DNA from 2 places in the Streptomyces sp. NPDC096136 genome. Region 2 is predicted to be linked to the other one. Evidence: riboswitches for the same ligand, from Rfam matches in the RefSeq annotation. Region 2 holds a riboswitch; the other holds the start of a gene.

Region 1 (7,600 bases), on a different contig from region 2:
GGCAGGCCACCCTGTCCGGCACCCGGGGCGGGCAGCCGACCGCGGACCCCGACGCCTTCATCCCGTTCGCCAAGGACCTGCGCGATCCGATCGTGGGGCGGCTCCTGGAAGGGCGCACCGCCCTCACGGACGTCGCCGTCACGCAGAGCACCACGAATCGGCGCCTCCACTTCGAGAAGGCGGACCTGCCCGACGGCTTCTTCGCCGTCGGGGACTCCGTCGCGACCTTCAACCCGCTCTACGGCCAGGGCATGACGGTCGCCGCCAGGGGGCTGCTCGCCGTCCGCGCCCTGCTGCGCTCGGGGGGCCTGTCCCGGCCCGGCTTCGGCAACGCGGCGCAGCGCGCCCTCACCCCGCAGGTGGCCGCCGCCTGGACCCTGGCCACCTCGCAGGACATCCTCTACCCGGGCGCGACGGGCATGCGGCCGAAGCCGGGGGCGGGCCTGCTGGACGCGTACGTCAACCGGCTGATGGCCGGGGCCACCGTCGAGGAGCCGCTCACGGCCGCCTTCTTCGAGGTGATCACCATGACCAGCCCGCCCACCGCCTGGTTCCGCCCGGAGGTGCTCTGGCGGGTGCTGCGGTCCTCCGCCCGGGGCGGCCTCAAGGCCCCGCCGCTGACGGCCGCCGAGCGGACGGTGGCCGGGCTCGACCGGCCGGCGGGGGCCTCGCGGCTCCCGGACGGCCGCGCCGACGGCCCGGCCCGGGAAGCCGGCCCCGCGGGCCGCTCCCTGTGAGGTACGGCCTGGTCCTCTACCTGGCCGGCTCGGTGATGGCGCTGGCCCTGCTGATCAAGGCCCCGGCCATCCGCCGGGGCTGGGACCAGCCGATCATGCGGGCCGTGTGCGCGCTGCTCGTGGTCGGCGTCCTGCTGACGTTCCTGGCGGCGCCGCCCTCGCTGGCGGCGGTCAACGAGCTCACCGGCGTGGTCAACTTCGCCGCCCCGCTCGTGTACGGGGTGCTGACCGCCTTCTCGGGGGCCTCGGTCGTGCTGATCCTCCACTGGTCGGGGCGTCCGGGGGCGGGCCTGCGGCGGGCGACGCGGCTGACGGTGGGGGCCTTCGGCACGGTGACGGTGCTGATCGCGGTGCTGTTCGCGGTGGGGGACGCGCCGGTCGAGCGGCTGCGGGACCTGGACACGTACTACGCGAACACGCCCTGGTTGCGCGAGATGATCGTCTGCTACCTGCTGGCGCACACGGTCGGCAGCACGGCGCTGAGCGTGCTCTCCCTGAAGTGGATGCTGCGCGTGGACCGCGCGCTGCGGCCGCTGCGCACGGGGCTGGCGCTGCTGATGCTCGGCGGGGTGCTGGACCTCGGCTACCTGATCGCGAAGTGGGCGGCGGTCGGTGCCCGCTGGGCGGGCCGCGACTGGGACGTGCTGTCCACGGACGTGGCCCCGCCGCTGGCCTCGGCGGCGGCGCTGCTGGTGGGGTCGGGGTTCGTGGTGCCGGTGCTCGGGGGCTCCTCGGCCTGGCGGGACCTCAGCCAGTACCGGCGGCTGCGGCCGCTGTGGAAGGCGCTGCGCGGGTTCGCCCCCCGCAGCGTGACGACGGTGCCGCTGACCTGGTGGTCCGCGCCGGCGATCCGGCTGGTGCACCGCGAGTCGGTGATCGCCGACGGGCTGCTGGCCCTGGCGGCTTGGTGCGACCCGGCCGTGCGGTCCGCGGCCCTGGAGGCCGCGCGCGGCCAGGGCCTGGACGCGGAGGGCGCCGCGGTCGTGGCGGACGCGGCGATGCTCGCCGCCGCCTGCCGCGCCCGCGCCGCCGCCGAGCGGGAGGACGGGACCGCGACCGGGCCGGCCGACCCCGCCCCTCCCCCGCCGCTCGGCTGCCATCCGCTGGCCGCCCTGGCCCGGGCGTTCCGCACCTCCCCGGTGGTGGCCGCGGCCCGCAGCGGGGCCCTGGCACCGCCCGGGGGGTGAGGCGCCGGCGGGATCGTCGTACGGGAGGGAGGGAGGCGGGCTCAGAGCTCCGCGAGGTCCAGGCCGGCCTGGGCGGCCGCGGCGTGCACGGTCTGCTCCAGCAGGACCGCGATGGTCATCGGGCCGACACCGCCGGGCACCGGGGTGATCAGGGAGGCGCGGGCGGCGGCCGACTCGAAGTGCACGTCGCCGACGTTGCCCTCGTTGTAGCCGGCGTCCAGGACGACCGCGCCCTCCTTGATGTCCTCGCCCCGGATGAACTCGGCCTTGCCGACCGCGGCCACCAGGACGTCCGCCTGGCGGACGATCGAGGACAGGTCCTTGGTGCGGGAGTGGCAGTAGGTGACGGTGGCGTTCTGCTCCAGCAGCAGCATGCCGGCCGGCTTGCCCAGGATCGCGCTGCGGCCGACCACGACGGCGTGCTTGCCCGTGAGGTCCACGTCGTACTCGGCGAGCAGGCGCATGATGCCGCCGGGGGTGCAGGAGACGAAGCCGGGCAGGCCGAAGCCCATGGCGGCGAAGGAGTGCATGGTGACCCCGTCGACGTCCTTGCCGGGGGCGATGGCCTCGAAGGCGGCCCGCTCGTCGATGTGGTGCGGGACCGGGTGCTGGAGCAGGATGCCGCTGATCGCGGGGTCCTCCGAGAGGGCCGTGATCGTGGCGACGAGCTCCTCGGTGGTGGTCTCGGCCGGCAGGGCCACGTGGCGGGAGGTGATCCCCGCCTTGGCGCAACGGTTCTGCTTCATGCGCACGTACGTGACGGACGCGGGGTCCTCGCCGACCAGGACGGTGGCCAGGCAGGGCGCGGTGCCGGTGCGCTCGGTGATCTTCGCCGCGAGGGCGGCGGTCCGCTCCGAGACGCGGCGCGCGAGGGCGGTGCCGTCCATGAGCTGGGCGGTGGCGGTGGGGGCAGTCGTCACGGGGTCTCCTGAACGTCGCTGCGGATCGCGGTTCGCCCAGGCGCGCGGCAGTCGACGTACGGGGAGGTGCGTACGCCGGGCCGCTCCCCGGTGGTGATCCACCCGAACGCCAGTCACGGCCCTGCTCCCACTGTAGTCGACCCGTCCCGCGGGGATATCCGGTGGATGACTGGCGCCCGACCTGGGACGATCGAGACATGACGCGCACTTTCGACCATCTCGTCGCCGAGGCGGAATCCGTCTCCGTGGACGGGTGGGACTTCTCCTGGCTCGACGGCCGGGCCACCGAGCAGCGGCCCTCCTGGGGGTACCAGCGGCTGCTGGGCGAGCACCTGGCGCGGGTCCGCTCGGCCCTGGACATCCAGACGGGCGGCGGCGAGGTCCTGGCCGGCGCGGGCCCGCTGCCGCCGCTGACGGCGGCGACGGAGTCCTGGCCCCCGAACATCGAGCGGGCCACCCGGCTGCTGCACCCGCTGGGCGCCGTGGTGGTCGCGGACGCCGACGAGCCGCCGCTGCCCTTCGGCGAAGCGGCCTTCGAGCTGGTGGCGAGCCGGCACCCGGTGACCATCTGGTGGGAGGAGATCGCCCGGGTGCTGACGCCGGGCGGCACGTACTTCTCGCAGCAGGTCGGCCCGGCGAGCGTCTTCGAGCTGGTCGAGTACTTCCTCGGCCCGCAGCCGGAGGAGGTCCGGCGCGCCCGGCACCCCGACGACGCGGTCGCCGACGCCCGGAAGGCGGGCCTGGAGGTGGTCGACCTGCGCTCCGAGCGGCTCCGCACGGAGTTCCACGACATCGGAGCCGTGATCTACTTCCTGAGGAAGGTGATCTGGATGGTTCCCGGCTTCACGGTCGGCCAGTACCGGGACCGGCTGCGGGAGCTCCACGAACGGATCGAGCGCGACGGCCCGTTCGTCGCGCACACCGCCCGGTTCCTCATCGAGGCCCACAAGCCGGACTGACGCGTGTGGGCGTGCGCACGAGGCGGATCCGGCACGGGTCCGGCGCGGACGCAGCCGCGCCGGATCGGTTGCCCGGACACAGCGTGGCGCAGGTCACTCAATTCAGCGCGTAACGAATCGACTCGGGCAGGCGATGAACCGACAGGTGTCCTCGTGCGGCCCCGGAATACAGCCCCCCTGGGGACTGTTTCCCGAGTCCGCGCGATGATTCCCGCCCACCCCTTATCTGTTCGCAACGAGAGGCTCCTTGTGTCGCTCAGCCCGTCCCGTACGTTCCCTCCGGAGATCGCCGAATCGGAGGCCCTCGTCGCGCTCGTCGAGCGCGGCCGCGAGCAGGGTCACATCAACGGTGACGATGTGCGCCAGGCCTTCGAGGCCGGCCGCATCCCGGTGGACCAGTGGAAGCGGGTCCTGCGCAGCCTGAACCAGGTCCTGGACGAGGAGGGTGTCGCCCTCCACGTCAGCGCCGCCCCCGCCACCAAGGCTGCTGCCAAGAAGCCCCGCAAGGCAGCCGCCGCCCCGGCCCGCACCGTGACGAAGAAGGCGGCCGCCGCGCCGCGCCCCATCGGCGCGCGCAAGGCCTCGGTCGCCGCCGCCCCGGCCGCCGCCGCGGCGATATCCGCTCCGTCGGCCGCCGCGTCGCAGGAGGTGTCGGCCGAGGCCGGCGCCGAGCCCAAGAAGCGCACGGTCAAGAAGACCGCGGCCAAGAAGGCCACGGCCACCAAGAAGACCGCCGCGAAGAAGACCACCGCCAAGGACGCCGACGACGCCGAGAACCCGGTCGTCGAGGGCGAGGACTGGGCGGTCGAGGACCTCGCCGACGAGACCGAGGAAGAGGCCCCCAAGGCCGGCGGCCAGGGCTTCGTGCTGTCCGACGAGGACGAGGACGACGCCCCGGCGCAGACCGTCATGGTGGCCGGTGCCACCGCCGACCCGGTCAAGGACTACCTCAAGCTCATCGGAAAGGTGCCGCTGCTCAACGCCGAGCAGGAGGTCGAGCTCGCCAAGCGCATCGAGGCGGGTCTCTTCTCCGAGTACAAGCTCGAAGAGGAGGAGGACCACAAGCCCGCGTTCAAGCGCGAGCTGGAGATCCTCGTCGAGGACGGCCGCCGCGCCAAGAACCACCTGCTGGAGGCCAACCTCCGCCTCGTGGTCTCCCTGGCCAAGCGCTACACGGGCCGCGGCATGCTCTTCCTGGACCTGATCCAGGAGGGCAACGTCGGCCTGATCCGCGCCGTGGAGAAGTTCGACTACACCAAGGGCTTCAAGTTCTCCACGTACGCGACCTGGTGGATCCGGCAGGCGATCACGCGCGCCATGGCCGACCAGTCCCGCACCATCCGCATCCCCGTGCACATGGTCGAGATCATCAACAAGCTCGCCCGCGTGCAGCGCCAGATGCTCCAGGACCTGGGCCGCGAGCCCACCCCGGAGGAGCTGGGCAAGGAACTCGACATGACCCCGGAGAAGGTCATCGAGGTCCAGAAGTACGGCCGCGAGCCGATCTCCCTGCACACCCCCCTGGGTGAGGAGGGCGACAGCGAGTTCGGTGACCTCATCGAGGACTCCGAGGCGGTCGTGCCGGCCGACGCGGTGTCCTTCACCTTCCTCCAGGAGCAGCTCCAGTCGATCCTGGGCACGCTCTCGGAGCGCGAGGCGGGCGTGGTCTCCATGCGCTACGGCCTCAACGACGGCCAGCCGAAGACGCTGGACGAGATCGGCCGCGTGTACGGGGTGACCCGTGAGCGCATCCGCCAGATCGAGTCCAAGACCATGTCGAAGCTGCGCCACCCGTCGCGTTCGCAGGTCCTGCGCGACTACCTGGACTGATCCGCACCGGACACGCACGGAGCCCCCGGCCGCCAGGCCGGGGGCTCCGCCGTTTCCCGGCCCGGAGGGTTCCGGGCCGGGAAACGGGTGGGTCAGTGGACGACGCTCCAGCTGCGCCACGGCAGGCTGGAGGGGGCCGTCACGTTCGACAGGGTGGTCGCGACGTAGATCCCGTCCTCGTGCTCGCCGGGCCGGCAGTCCGGCGTCCGGTACAGGATCACGTCGACGAGGGTGTTGTTCGCGACGTGCGTGGCCCCGTGCGGCATGCCGATGCGGTGGCAGCCCTGCACGGAGGTGTTGGAGTAGCTGACCTCCACGGGGGAGTCGTGGCCCCTGAAGGTGAGCATGCCCACCGTGGTCCGGCCCGCCGAGCACGCGGTGCCGGCCAGCAGGAGGGCTGCAACCCCGGTCATGACGCCGATACGCCGGATCTGGGACATGGCGCGGTCCTCGTCTGTGGGTGGCGACGGTCGATGGCCACAGACTGCCCCGGCGTCGCGGCGGCGGCATCCGGGGTGGGCCGTCCGGGTGACGGCCCTCCGCGGTCAGGCGGCCGCGCGCCGCTTGCGGGCCGACATCAGGGCGTAGACCAGGACGCCCGCGAAGAGGAACAGCACGCCCTGGTAGACGGCCGCGTACCCGGACCCGGCGACCAGCCACATCGAGAAGGCGAAGGCCACGCCGGCGAGGACGCCGTCGCGCAGCAGCTGCCCGCGCCGGACCCGCTCCGACTGGCCCGAGGCCAGGAAGTACAGCTGGGCGGCGGTGGAGAGCAGGTAGGGGACGGTCGCGGTGAAGGTGGTGATCAGGACCAGTGCCTCGAAGACGCCCGCGGAGCCGGCCGTGTAGTTGTAGACGGTCAGGGCGGAGGCCAGCACGACCGTGACCAGGACGCCGGCCACCGGGACCCCGCGCTGCTTCTTCTCGAAGACCTTCGGGAAGAGCCCGTCGCGGGCGGCCGCGTACGGGGTCTGCGCGCCGAGCAGGGTCCAGCCGTTGAGGGCGCCGACCATCGAGATCACGGCGGCGCCGGCGACCAGGGTGCCGCCCCAGGTGCCGCCGAACATCGCGTCGACGGCGTCGGTGAAGGGGGCCTGGGAGGAGACCAGCTCGTCGTGGGCGACCAGGCCGAAGACGGCGAGGGTGCCGAGCAGGTAGACGGTGGCGGCGCCGACGGTGCCGAGGACGGTGGCCCGGCCGACGTTGCGGGCCGGGTCGCGGACCTCGCCGGCGCTGACGGCGGCGGACTCGACGCCGATGTAGCTGAAGAGCAGGATCGCGGCGGACGCGGAGACCGCACCGACCGGGCTCTGGTCGGTGGCCTGGAAGGGGCCGAGGTTGGCCGGGTCGAAGAAGAACAGCCCGCCCACTGCCACCAGCAGCAGCGGGACCAGCTTCAGGACGGTCGCGACCACCTGGACCGCGCCCACGTACCGGGTGCCGGCCAGGTTGGAGAGGGCCGGCAGCCACTGGACGACGAGGGCAGCCAGGCACATCGACCACTTGTGGGCCCCCACCGCCGGGAAGAGCACGGCGAGGTAGCCGACGGAGGCCACGGCGAGGGCGGCGTTGGAGACCCAGGCGGTCATCCAGTAGCTGTACGCGGCGAGGAAGCCCGCGAAGTCGCCGAAGGCGGCCCGCACGTAGACGTAGGGCCCGCCGGTCTGCGGGTGGCGCTGGGCGAGGCGGCCGAAGACCAGGGCCAGCGCGATGGCGCCGAGGGTCAGGACGGCGAAGGAGAGCAGGCTGATCGTGCCGAACGGCGCGACCGAGGCGGGGAGCAGGAAGATCCCGCCGCCGATCACGTTGCCCATGACCAGGCAGACGGCGACGGGGAGGCCGAAGCGGCGGGCGTGCCGGTCGGCGGGGGCGGGCGCCCCGTCCTGCCCGGGCGCGTCGGGCTGATGGGCTCCGGCGGCCCCGGGTGCGTTGCTTTCCTCGACGGGCGGGGCTGCGGTGCTGGTCAT
Region 2 (12,081 bases):
CCAAGGACGCCGACGGCCTGCACCCGACCTCGCTCGGCCGGCTGGTGCTCGGGGTGCAGGGGCCGCTGCCCTGCACCCCGTACGGCATCGTCGAGCTGCTGCGCCACCACGGGGTCGAGATCAACGGCGCGCACGTGGTCGTCCTCGGACGGGGCATCACCGTGGGCCGCTCCATCGGGCTGCTGCTCACCCGCAAGTCCGAGAACGCCACCGTGACCCTGTGCCACACCGGTACGCGCGACCTCGCCGGGCTGCTGCGCCAGGCGGACATCGTCGTCGCGGCGGCGGGCGTGCCGCACCTGGTGAAGCCGGAGGACGTCAAGCCGGGCGCGGCCGTCCTCGACGTCGGCGTCAGCCGCGACGAGAACGGGAAGATCGTCGGGGACGTCCACCCGGGCGTCGCCGAGGTGGCGGGCTGGATCTCCCCGAATCCGGGCGGCGTCGGGCCGATGACCCGGGCGCAGCTGCTGGTGAACGTGGTCGAGGCGGCGGAGCGGGCCGGCAGTGCGGGCTGAGCACGACACGGGCGGGGCCGGCGGGACCAGCGGTACGGACGGGACCGGCGGCACGGACGGGACCGGCAACCGTACGGACGGGACCGGCGGCACGGACGGGACCAGCGGTACGGACGGGACCGGCGGTACGGACGAGACCGGCAACCGTACGGACGGGACCGGCAGCGGTAAGGGCGAGGACGCGGGCACGGGCCCGGGCGCGGGCCGGGGCGGCGGGCCGGCGCAGGGCGCCGGGGCGTCGGAGCACCCGGCGGCACCCCGCCCGAAGTCCGGGCCCGGGACGGGGCGGTCCCCGGCGGCGGCCGGGGCCTCCACCCCCGCCCGGCCGGCGGCGCGGTCCCGGCGGTTCCCCGCCGTCACCCAGGACACCGCCCGCCCGGAGGGCGCGGGCCGCGCCATCCCCGGCGCGGTGTCCACGCCCGCCCGCCAGTGGCCGATGCTCAGCGTCCTCGGCGCCACTGCCGTCGGGCTGCTGACCACGGCGTTCGGGCACCCCCGCGTCGGCTGCCTCGTCATCGGCGTCGCCCTGATCGCGGCCGCGGTGCTGCGGCGCGTCCTGCCCTCGGTGGGCATGCTCGCGGTGCGCTCCCGCTTCACGGACATGGTCACGTACGGGCTGCTGGGCGTGGCGATCACACTGCTGGCGCTGGTGGTGCAGCCGCACGGTTTGAAGGTCCCGTTCCTGGAGGACGCGGTCCGCTTCACCGTCCGCTGACCGGGCGTCGGCCGCCGCGCCGCCGGGCGATCCCGTGCGGCGCGGCGCGCCCGGGCCCTCGAACGGGCCTGGAAAGTACGGATTTCCGGGCTGGAGTACAGGTCGCGCGTGCGTTCGGACCTTCGAACCCGGGGGTCATGTGCCGTGGACCACAGGCACCGGGGGGTTCGAGGCCCCTCGGGTCGGATAGCCTGACCGCGGATGTCTCTTCACGTCAAGATTCACAGGACAGGGAAGCGGCGTCCTCCCCAGTACTTGGGACCCAGCACATGGGGCGGGGACGCCCCACCGCCAGCTGTCTAACGGAGAAGGCCATGACCCGCACTCCCGTGAATGTCACCGTGACCGGCGCCGCCGGCCAGATCGGCTACGCCCTGCTCTTCCGCATCGCGTCCGGCCACCTGCTCGGCGCGGACGTGCCGGTCAAGCTCCGCCTCCTGGAGATCCCGCAGGGCATGAAGGCCGCCGAGGGCACCGCCATGGAGCTCGACGACTGCGCCTTCCCGCTGCTCAAGGGCATCGACATCTTCGACGACCCGAACCAGGGCTTCGACGGCGCCAACGTCGCCCTCCTCGTGGGCGCCCGCCCGCGCACCAAGGGCATGGAGCGCGGCGACCTGCTCTCCGCCAACGGCGGCATCTTCAAGCCGCAGGGCGCCGCGATCAACGCGCACGCCGCGGACGACATCAAGGTCCTGGTCGTGGGCAACCCGGCCAACACCAACGCGCTCATCGCGCAGGCCGCCGCCCCGGACGTCCCGGCCGAGCGCTTCACCGCGATGACCCGCCTGGACCACAACCGCGCCCTGTCGCAGCTCGCGCAGCGCACCGGTGCCGACCTCACCGACATCAAGCGCCTCACCATCTGGGGCAACCACTCGGCGACCCAGTACCCGGACATCTTCCACGCGGAGATCGCCGGCAAGAACGCCGCCGAGGTCGTCAACGACGAGCAGTGGCTCGCCGAGACGTTCATCCCGACCGTCGCCAAGCGCGGCGCCGCCATCATCGACGCCCGTGGCGCGTCCTCGGCCGCCTCCGCCGCCAACGCCGCCATCGACCACGTCCACACGTGGGTCAACGGCACCGCCGCCGGCGACTGGACCTCCATGGGCATCCCCTCGGACGGCTCCTACGGCGTCCCGGAGGGCCTGATCTCCTCCTTCCCCGTCACCTGCAAGGACGGCAAGTACGAGATCGTCCAGGGCCTGGACGTCAACGAGTTCTCCCGTGCGCGCATCGACGCGTCCGTGGCGGAGCTCGTCGAGGAGCGCGACGCGGTCCGCGAGCTCGGCCTGATCTGATCCACCCGCTCTGACCGTCCGCCCCTGCGGCCCGATCAGAGCGGACACCCTGGCGCCCCGGCCGGACACGGCCGGGGCGCTTCGGCGTTTGCGGGCGGAGGCATCCGGCGGAGGCGCTCCGGCGGACGGGTCCGCCCGGACCGGTCAGCGCTTGAGCGAGCCCGGGGTGTAGTGCCCCGGGGACAGCCGGGTGGTGACGGCGATCCGGTTCCAGACGTTGATCATGGCGATGACCGTGATCAGCTGGGCCAGCTCGGCCTCCTCGAAGTGCGCGGCGGCCTTCGCGTACACCTCGTCCGGGACGAACCCGTCCGTCAGCACGGTGACGGCCTCGGTCAGCTCGATCGCCGCCAGCTCCTTCTCCGTGTAGAAGTGCCGCGACTCCTCCCAGGCGGCGAGCTGGACGATCCGCTCGACGCTCTCGCCCGCCGCGAGGGCGTCCTTGGTGTGCATGTCCAGGCAGAACGCGCAGTGGTTGATCTGCGAGGCGCGGATCTTGACGAGCTCGACGAGGACCGGGTCCAGGCCCTTCTTCGAGGCGATCTCCAGGGCGACGGCGGCCTTGTAGGCCTCCGGGGCGAGCTTGAACAGCTCCATGCGGGGGGTGTGCTCTGCGGCGAGGGCGGTGGTCTTCGTGTCGTTGCTCATGGCTCCACCGTACGGAGCGGGCGGCCCGCCGATATGGTCCACATCCATGACCGATGCATGGGCCACTTACGGCGCCGACCTGCACCTGGACCTCTCCGCGGTGTCGGCGGGCGAGCGCGGCCTGCGGGCCGCCCTGACCGAGTCGCTGCGGGAGGCCGCGCGCAGCGGGCGGCTGGCGCCGGGGACCCGGCTGCCCTCCTCCCGGACCTTCGCCGCCGACCTGGGCATCGCCCGCAACACGGTCGCGGAGGCCTACGCGGAGCTCGTCGCCGAGGGCTGGCTGACGGCCCGCCAGGGCTCCGGCACGCGGGTCGCCGAACGGGCCAGGCCGCGCCGGGCCCCGGGGCCGGCGGCGCAGGTCCGCCGTCCCGCGCGGCGCCCTCCGGCCTACAGCCTGGTGCCCGGCTCCCCGGACCTGGGCGGCTTCCCGCGCACCGCCTGGCTGGCGGCCGCCCGCCGGGCCCTGACCGACGCCCCGAACGAGGCCTTCGGCTACGCCGCCGACGCGCGCGGCCGGATCGAGCTGCGCGAGGCGCTCGCCGGGTACCTGGCGCGGGCGCGCGGGGTGTACGCGGACCCGGACCGGATCGTGCTGTGCGCCGGTTTCGCCCACGCGCTCCAGCTGCTCGGGCGGGTGCTGCGGGGCCGCCGGGTGCGGGAGATGGCGGTGGAGGGCTACAGCCTGGACCTGCACCGGGACCTGCTCACCCGGGCCGGTCTGCGCACCCGGCCGCTGTGGGTGGACGGGGCCGGGGCCCGCACCTCCGACCTGGCCGGACTCGGCCCCCGGGTGGGCGCGGTGCTGCTGACGCCGGCGCACCAGTTCCCGACCGGCGTGGCCCTCACCCCCGAGCGCCGGGCGGCGGCGGTGGACTGGGCGCGGACCACCGGCGGGCTGGTCCTGGAGGACGACTACGACGGGGAGTTCCGCTACGACCGCCAGCCGGTCGGCGCGCTCCAGGGCCTGGACCCCGACCGGGTGGTCTACCTCGGCACCGCCAGCAAGTCCCTCGCCCCCGCGCTGCGGATGGGCTGGATGGTCGTCCCGCCCGACCTGCTGGAGGAGCTGCTGGAGGCGAAGGGCCGGGCGGAGTGGATGTCGAGTGCGCTGGAGCAGCTGACGCTGGCGGAGTTCATGACCTCCGGGGCCTACGACCGGCACGTGCGGGCGATGCGGCTGCGCTACCGGCGCCGGCGCGACGAGCTGGTGGCCGCGCTCGGCGGCGGCCCGGTCTCCGGGATCGCGGCGGGGCTGCACGCGGTGCTGGACCTCCCGGCGGGGACGGAACGGTCCCTCGTCCAGGCCGCGGCCTGGCAGGGGCTGGCGGTGGAGGGCCTGGCGCGCTACCGGCATCCGGAGACGGAGATGCCGCAGCGCGAGGCGCTGGTCCTCGGCTACGGCACCCCGACGGACAGCGCCTGGTCCCCCACCCTGACCGCCCTGACGACCACCCTCCCGTAACCCCACGGCCCCATGCCCCCGACCTTGCGGCCTTGCGGCCTTGCGGCCTTGCGGCCTTGCGGCCTTGCGGGCTCCCGGCCTTGCGGGCGGGCCCTGCGGCCCGGTGGCTGCGGCCCCGCCCTGCGGGCCCGTGGTTCCCTGCGCCTCGCGGGCCAGTGCCCTGCGGTCCTCAGCCCCGCCCCGGAGCCCCCGCCGGTCCGGCGGTTCGGGCGGCGTCGTCCGGTGGGGTCGCGGGTCAGGCGGTTCCGGACGGTTCCGGCTGTGGTTCCGGTTCGCCGAAGCGGGCCAGGGCCAGGGAGCCGGCCACCGCCACCAGGAACCCCAGGACCGCCAGCCACTCCAGCCCCTCCCGCGTCCGGTCGCCGAGCCACACCACCCCCACCAGCGCCGGACCGACGGTCTCGCCCAGCACCAGCCCCGCCGTCGCCGCCGTCACCGAACCGCGCTGCAGGGCGGAGGTGAGCAGCAGGAACCCCGCCGCCCCGCCCAGCAGCAGCGCGTACAGCGCAGGGTTGAGCAGCTCCCGCAGCGAGACGGAGTCCACGAGCCGCACCGCCACCTCCACCACCCCGAATCCCGTCCCCGCCGCCAGGCCCAGCACGAGCGCGCGCGAGCCGTCCGGCAGCCGCCCCGCCACCGCGCCCACCAGCAGCACCAGCCCCGCCACCCCCAGCAGCCCCAGCTTCAGCGCGAGCGTCCCGACCCCGTCCCCCTCCTCGCCGGAGGCCAGCCCCAGCATCAGCAGCCCCGCGCTCACCACCCCCACCGCGCCCCACTCCAGCCGCGACAGCCGCACCCGCAGCAGCCGCGCCGCGACCACCGCCGTCACCGCCAGGCTCGCGGCCATCGCGGCCCCCACCACGTAGATGGGGATGTGGCGCAGGGCGACGATCTGGAGCACGAAGCCGACCGCGTCCAGCGCCAGCCCCGCCAGGTACCGCCACTGCCGCACCGCGCGCAGGAACAGCGCGGTGTCCACTCCCGAGGCGTCCCCCGGCCGGGCCGCCGCGCGGGCCGCCACCGCCTGGAGGACCGAGGCCGTACCGAAGCACACCGCCGCGCCCAGCGCGCAAACCATTCCGATCAGCACGAAACCGACTCTAGGGCCCCCACCGTGACGAGGGTGTGACGGTGGCCGGATTCCCTCGCCCGACACCCCCGCTCTAGTCTGTCGGCAGCCCACGCCACCCAGGGGGAGCGGAACACACCATGGACACCAGCGACACCAACCGACGACGCATGCGCTCCGGCGCGGTCGCCCTCGGCGGCATGGGCCTGCTCGCCGCCACCCTCGTGGCCTGCGGCAGCAGCAGCGAGCCCGACAAGCGCTGCGCGTCCCGGTCCACGCTGGAGCACCTCAACGCCAAGGAGTGCAAGACCGGCGGCCGCGGGGCGTACTACTACGGCGGCAGCGTCAGCAACGGCAAGGTGACCGGCGGCAGCTTCGACAAGTCGGCCGTCACCCGCGGCGGCATCGGCGGCGGCAGCCACTCCGGCTCCTCCGGCGGCTGAGCGGCCGGCGACGAGCGCACACGACGGAGCACGGCACCATGCAGCGGAACACCATCGAACCCCGCCCCGACTGGCAGAAGACCGTCGAGGAGCAGGGCCTGATCTACCCCCTCACCCGCTTCCCCGACGACTCCCTGCGCCCGTACTGGGACGAGAGCGCCTACTACTCCTTCTCCCTCCCCGAGGTCGAGGCGCTGGAGAACGTCGTCGAGGAACTGCACGCCATGTGCCTGGCCGCGGCCGCCCACATCGTCGAGCACGACCGCTTCGCCGACCTCGGCATCACCGACCCGAAGGTCGCCGCGCTCATCGCCGAGTCCTGGCGGCGCCGCGCCGAACAGCCCTCCCTCTACGGCCGCTTCGACCTGCGCTACGACGGCTCCGGCAGCCCCGCCAAGCTGCTGGAGTACAACGCCGACACCCCGACCTCCCTGGTGGAGGCCGCGAGCCCGCAGTGGTTCTGGATGGAGGAGCGCTTCCCCGGCGCCGACCAGTGGAACTCCCTCCACGAGCGGCTCGTCGACGCCTGGCGCCGGCAGGCCGAGCTGCTGCCGCCCGGCCCGCTGCACTTCGCGCACTCCGAGACCGACGAGCTCGGCGAGGACCTGATGACGGTCGCCTACCTCCAGGAGACCGCCGAGCAGGCCGGGCTGGAGACCCACGCCCTGTCCGTGGAGACCATCGGCTGGGACGGCCTCGCGGGCCGGTTCGTGGACGAGAAGCTCCGCTTCATCCGCGGCTGCTTCAAGCTCTACCCGTGGGAGTGGCTGGTCGAGGACGAGTTCGGCCCGCACGTCCTCGACACCTACGACCACGGCGGCGGCAGCGGCACCACCGCCTGGATCGAGCCCCTGTGGAAGATGCTGCTGGCCAACAAGGCCCTGCTGGCGATCCTGTGGGAGCTCTTCCCCGAGCACCCGAACCTGCTGCCCGCCTACCTCGACGGCCCGCGCGAGCTGGCCGGGAGCGGCGGCTACGCCGCCAAGCCCCTGCTGGGCCGCGAGGGCGCGGGGGTCACCCTCCACGAGCCGGGCGGCGAGCCCTTCGTGCCGGCCGACGGGGAGACGTACGTCTTCCAGGCGCTGGCCCCGCTGCCCGACTTCGACGGCAACCGCGTGGTCCTCGGCGCGTGGGTGGTCGAGGAGGAGGCGGCGGGCCTCGGCATCCGCGAGTCGGCGGGCCCGGTCACCGACGAGTACGCCCGCTTCCTGCCGCACGTCATCCTCTAGCCGATCCCGGGGTGCCCGGCCGGGCACCCCGGGGACCCCTCAGCCGGCGAGGACCGCCCGCAGCTGCTCCAGACCCCAGTCCAGGTCCTCCTTGCCGATGACCAGCGGCGGCGCGATCCGGATCGTCGACCCGTGGGTGTCCTTCACCAGGACCCCGCGCTCCATCAGCCGCTCGGAGATCTCCCGGCCCGTGCCGCGCGCCGGGTCGATGTCGACGCCCGCCCACAGCCCGCGCCCGCGGACGGCGGTCACCGCGCCCGAGCCGGCCAGCAGGTTCAGCTCGCGGTGCAGGTGGTCGCCGAGTTCGGCGGCCCGCTGCTGGTACTCGCCGGTGCGCAGCATCGCGATCACCTCCAGCGCGACGGCGCAGGCGAGGGGGTTCCCGCCGAAGGTGGAGCCGTGCTCCCCGGGCCGGAACACCCCGAGCACGTCCCGGTCCGCGACCACGGCGGACACCGGCACCACACCGCCGCCGAGCGCCTTCCCCAGGACGTACACGTCCGGGACGACGTCCTCGTGCTCGCACGCGAAGGTCCGGCCGGTGCGGCCCAGGCCGGACTGGATCTCGTCCGCCATGAACAGCACGTTCCGCTCGCGCGTCAGCTCCCGTACGCCCGCCAGGTAGCCGGCCGGCGGGACCAGTACGCCCGCCTCCCCCTGGATCGGCTCCAGCAGGACGGCGACGGTGTTGGCGGTGACGGCGGCGTCGAGGGCGGTGAGGTCCCCGTACGGGACGATCTCGAAGCCGGGGGTGTAGGGGCCGTAGTGGTCGCGGGCCTCGTGGTCGGTGGAGAAGGACACGATGGTCGTGGTCCGGCCGTGGAAGTTGTTCGCGGCGACGACGATCTTGGCCTGTCCGTCCGGGACGCCCTTGACCTCGTACCCCCACTTGCGGGCCGTCTTCACCGCCGTCTCCACGGCCTCCGCGCCCGTGTTCATCGGCAGCACCGCCTCCTTGCCGCACAACGCGGCGAGTTCGGTGCAGAAGTCGGCGAATTGGTCGTGGTGGAAGGCCCGGGAGGTGAGGGTGACCCGCTCCAGCTGGGCCTTGGCCGCGTCGATCAGACGCCGGTTGCCGTGGCCGAAGTTGAGCGCCGAGTACCCGGCGAGCATGTCGAGGTAGCGGCGGCCCTCCACGTCGGTCATCCACGCGCCCTCCGCCGAAGCCACGACGACCGGGAGGGGATGGTAGTTGTGCGCGCTGTGCTCGTCGGCGGAGCGGATGGCATCAGCTGTTCTCGACACGGGGTCTCCGATCGTCCGTCTGCTGGTGACGCGGGTGACATGGGTGGCGTCCTTTGTATCGTCGCTCGGATCGTGGACGCGGAAACCTCCGGGCCGCCGCGCCCGCTAAGGTGTTCGGTACGCACGGCGACTGGCGTACGGAGAACCAACTCCGGGGGAGTCGTGCGCGCACGACCGCAGACAGGGCCGCTCGCCTGGGCCTCGCGGGGACGAGAACCGACATCGACCCCGGAGGAGCCGCGATGACCGCGCACCGCCAGCCCGCCCTGCTCGCCACCGACCCCGAACTCGCCTCGCTCGTCTCCGCCGAGGAGACCCTCCAGGCCGAGACCCTGCGCCTGATCCCCAGCGAGAACTACGTCTCCGCGGCGGTCCTGGAGGCCTCCGGGACGGTCCTGCAGAACAAGTACAGCGAGGGCTACCCGGGCCGCCGCTACTACGAGGGCCAGCAGAACATCGACCGCATCGAGGCCCTGGCGGTCGAGCGGGCCAAGGGCCTCTTCGGCGCGGAGCACGCGAACGTCCAGCCGTACTCCGGCTCCCCGGCGAACCTGGCCGTCTACCTGGCCTTCGCGAAGCCCGGCGACACCGTGATGGGCATGGCCCTGCCCATGGGCGGGCACCTCACGCACGGCTGGGGCGTCTCGGCGACGGGCTCCTGGTTCCGCGGCGTCCAGTACGGCGTGCGCGCCGAGGACGGCCTGATCGACTACGACGCGGTGCGCGACCTGGCCCTGGCGGAGCGCCCGAAGATCCTCTTCTGCGGCGGCACCGCCCTGCCCCGCACGATCGACTTCGAGGCCTTCGCCTCGATCGCGCAGGAGGCGGGCTCGATCCTGGTCGCGGACATCGCCCACATCGCGGGCCTCATCGCGGGCGGCGCCCACCCCTCGCCGGTCCCGTACGCCGACGTGGTCTCCACGACGACCCACAAGACCCTGCGCGGACCGCGCGGCGCGATGCTGATGTGCAAGGAGGAGCACGCGAAGGCCATCGACAAGGCGGTCTTCCCCGGCCTCCAGGGCGGCCCGCACAACCAGACGACGGCGGGCATCGCGGTGGCCCTGCACGAGGCGGCCCAGCCCTCCTTCACCGCCTACGCCCACGCGGTCGTCGCCAACGCCAAGGCGCTGGCCGCGGCGCTGCTGGAGCGTGGCTTCGACCTCGTCTCGGGCGGCACGGACAACCACCTGATCCTCATGGACCTCACCTCGCGGGGCGTGCCGGGCAAGGTGGCGGCCAAGGCGCTGGACCGCGCGGGCATCGTGGTCAACTACAACACGGTCCCGTTCGACCCGCGCAAGCCGTTCGACCCGTCGGGCATCCGCATCGGCACGCCGTCGCTGACCTCCCGCGGGCTGACGACGGAGCACATGCCGGCGGTCGCCGACTGGATCTCCCGCGCGGTGGACGCCGCGGCCGCGTCCGACGAGCCGGCCCTGGCGAAGATCCGCGCCGAGGTGGCGGAGCTCCTGTCCGCCCACCCGGCCCCCGGCCTCCCGTCGGCCTAGCCCCCACCCCGATCATCGGCGGGGGCCGGGACCGGCCCCCGCCGATGATCGGGCCCGGGTCCGGGAGCATGGCCCGAGACCGCGCCGTTACCTGAGAGAATGGCCCCATGGCTTCTGATCGTCCTCGCGCGCTCTCCGGCATCCAGCCCACCTCCGGTTCGTTCCACCTCGGGAACTACCTCGGAGCGATCCGCCAGTACGTCGCCCTCCAGGAGACGCACGACGCCTTCTACATGGTCGTCGACCTGCACGCGATCACCATGCCGCAGGATCCCAAGGACCTCCGCGCGAACACCCGCCTCTCCGCCGCGCAGCTCCTCGCCGCCGGCCTGGACCCCGAGCGCTGCACGCTCTTCATCCAGAGCCACGTCCCGGAGCACGCCCAGCTCGCCTGGATCATGAACTGCATCACCGGCTTCGGCGAGGCCAGCCGGATGACCCAGTTCAAGGACAAGTCCGCCAAGGGCGGGGTCAACAGCGCCAGCGTCGGCCTGTTCACGTACCCGATCCTCCAGGTCGCCGACATCCTGCTCTACCAGGCGAACGCCGTCCCCGTCGGCGAGGACCAGCGCCAGCACGTGGAGCTGACCCGCGACCTCGCCGAGCGGTTCAACCACCGCTACGGCCGGACCTTCACCCTGCCCGCCGCGCACATCGTCAAGGAGGTCGCGAAGATCTACGACCTCCAGGACCCGGCGATCAAGATGTCGAAGTCGGCTTCGTCCCCCAAGGGCCTGATCAGCCTCCTCGACGAGCCCAAGGCCACCGAGAAGAAGATCAAGAGCGCGGTCACCGACACCGAGGCCGAGATCCGCTTCGACGCCGAGAAGAAGCCCGGCGTCAGCAACCTGCTCACGATCTACTCCACCCTCACGGGCGAGTCGATCCCCGCCCTGGAGGCCGCGTACGAGGGCAAGGGCTACGGCGCGCTCAAGACCGACCTCGCCGCGGTGATGGTCGATTTCGTCACACCCTTCCGGCAGCGCACGCAGGAGTTCCTGGACGACCCGGAGACCCTGGACGCCGTGCTGGCCAAGGGCGCGGAGAAGGCGCGGGCGGTCGCCGCGGAGACCCTGGCACAGGCCTACGACCGGATCGGTTTCGTGCCCGCCAAGCACTGACGGACCGAGGCCCCTGGCGGCCGAGGGGGTGCTGCCGCCACACTGAGGCGGCAGCACCCGCTGCGACGCCGTCGATGCGACCACATCGACGCGACCACTCACCAGCACGCGCGGAGGAGATCACGTGGGGACCGTCACGCTCGGCGTTTCGATCGCGGTCCCGGAGCCGTACGGCAGCCAGCTGCAGCAGCTGCGCGCCGGCTTCGGGGACGCCGCCGCGCACGGCATCCCCACGCACGTCACCCTCGTACCGCCCACCGAGGTGGAGGCCGTCCGGCTGCCGGCGATCCGCGCGCACCTCGCGGAGGTCGCGCGGTCCTTCCCCGCCTTCGCGATGCGCCTGGAGGGGACGGGCACCTTCCGACCCCTCTCGCCGGTCGTCTTCGTCCGGCTCGCCGAGGGGATCGAGGGCTGCACCAGCCTCCAGGGCCGCATCCGCGACCCCGAGGGGCCGCTCAGCCGTGAGCTGGCCTTCCCGTACCACCCGCACGTCACGGTCGCCCACGGGATCTCCGAAGAGGCGATGGACCGGGCCTTCACCGAGCTCGCCGACTACGCCGCCGGCTGGCACTGCGAGGGCTTCGCCCTCTACGAGCAGGGCTCGGACGGGGTCTGGCGCAAGCTGCGCGAGCACCCCTTCGGCACCGCCGCGACCGCCGTCCCCGCACAGTCCGGCCCGGCCGCCGCGGACACCGCCATACGACGGTCCTGACGCGCCCGCCGCAGGCCCCGGACCGCACGGAAGGTGTGGAAGCGGAGCCTTCGCAGGGCCAGGGCGTGGAACGGTCGGGACGACACGGGGCGAAAAGTCACAATCGA

Evidence for each region. Region 2 has a riboswitch for ZMP and ZTP ahead of glyA (serine hydroxymethyltransferase). Riboswitches for the same ligand answer to the same signal wherever they lie in the genome.
Region 1: linked by a shared signal. The riboswitch ahead of ACIRBY_RS17470 (bifunctional 5,10-methylenetetrahydrofolate dehydrogenase/5,10-methenyltetrahydrofolate cyclohydrolase) and the one ahead of glyA (serine hydroxymethyltransferase) in region 2 are both predicted to bind ZMP and ZTP.

The regions. Positions count from the first base shown of each region.
Region 1 is NZ_JBIWFZ010000007.1:179,069-186,668, forward strand. Features, by position in the region: gene ACIRBY_RS17460 (NAD(P)/FAD-dependent oxidoreductase) at 1-737, shown strand, start outside; gene ACIRBY_RS17465 (MAB_1171c family putative transporter) at 734-1,924, shown strand; gene ACIRBY_RS17470 (bifunctional 5,10-methylenetetrahydrofolate dehydrogenase/5,10-methenyltetrahydrofolate cyclohydrolase) at 1,966-2,811, opposite strand; ZMP/ZTP riboswitch at 2,872-2,971, opposite strand; gene ACIRBY_RS17475 (methyltransferase domain-containing protein) at 3,042-3,803, shown strand; gene ACIRBY_RS17480 (RNA polymerase sigma factor) at 4,053-5,633, shown strand; gene ACIRBY_RS17485 (hypothetical protein) at 5,726-6,073, opposite strand; gene ACIRBY_RS17490 (amino acid permease) at 6,179-7,600, opposite strand.
Region 2 is NZ_JBIWFZ010000003.1:168,271-180,351, forward strand. Features, by position in the region: gene ACIRBY_RS07025 (bifunctional methylenetetrahydrofolate dehydrogenase/methenyltetrahydrofolate cyclohydrolase) at 1-515, shown strand, start outside; gene ACIRBY_RS07030 (DUF3017 domain-containing protein) at 505-1,230, shown strand; gene ACIRBY_RS07035 (malate dehydrogenase) at 1,545-2,534, shown strand; gene ACIRBY_RS07040 (carboxymuconolactone decarboxylase family protein) at 2,679-3,182, opposite strand; gene ACIRBY_RS07045 (PLP-dependent aminotransferase family protein) at 3,229-4,644, shown strand; gene ACIRBY_RS07050 (hypothetical protein) at 4,880-5,734, opposite strand; gene ACIRBY_RS07055 (hypothetical protein) at 5,854-6,156, shown strand; gene ACIRBY_RS07060 (glutathionylspermidine synthase family protein) at 6,195-7,385, shown strand; gene rocD (ornithine--oxo-acid transaminase) at 7,425-8,630, opposite strand; ZMP/ZTP riboswitch at 8,747-8,837, shown strand; gene glyA (serine hydroxymethyltransferase) at 8,873-10,141, shown strand; gene trpS (tryptophan--tRNA ligase) at 10,249-11,262, shown strand; gene ACIRBY_RS07080 (2'-5' RNA ligase family protein) at 11,387-11,974, shown strand.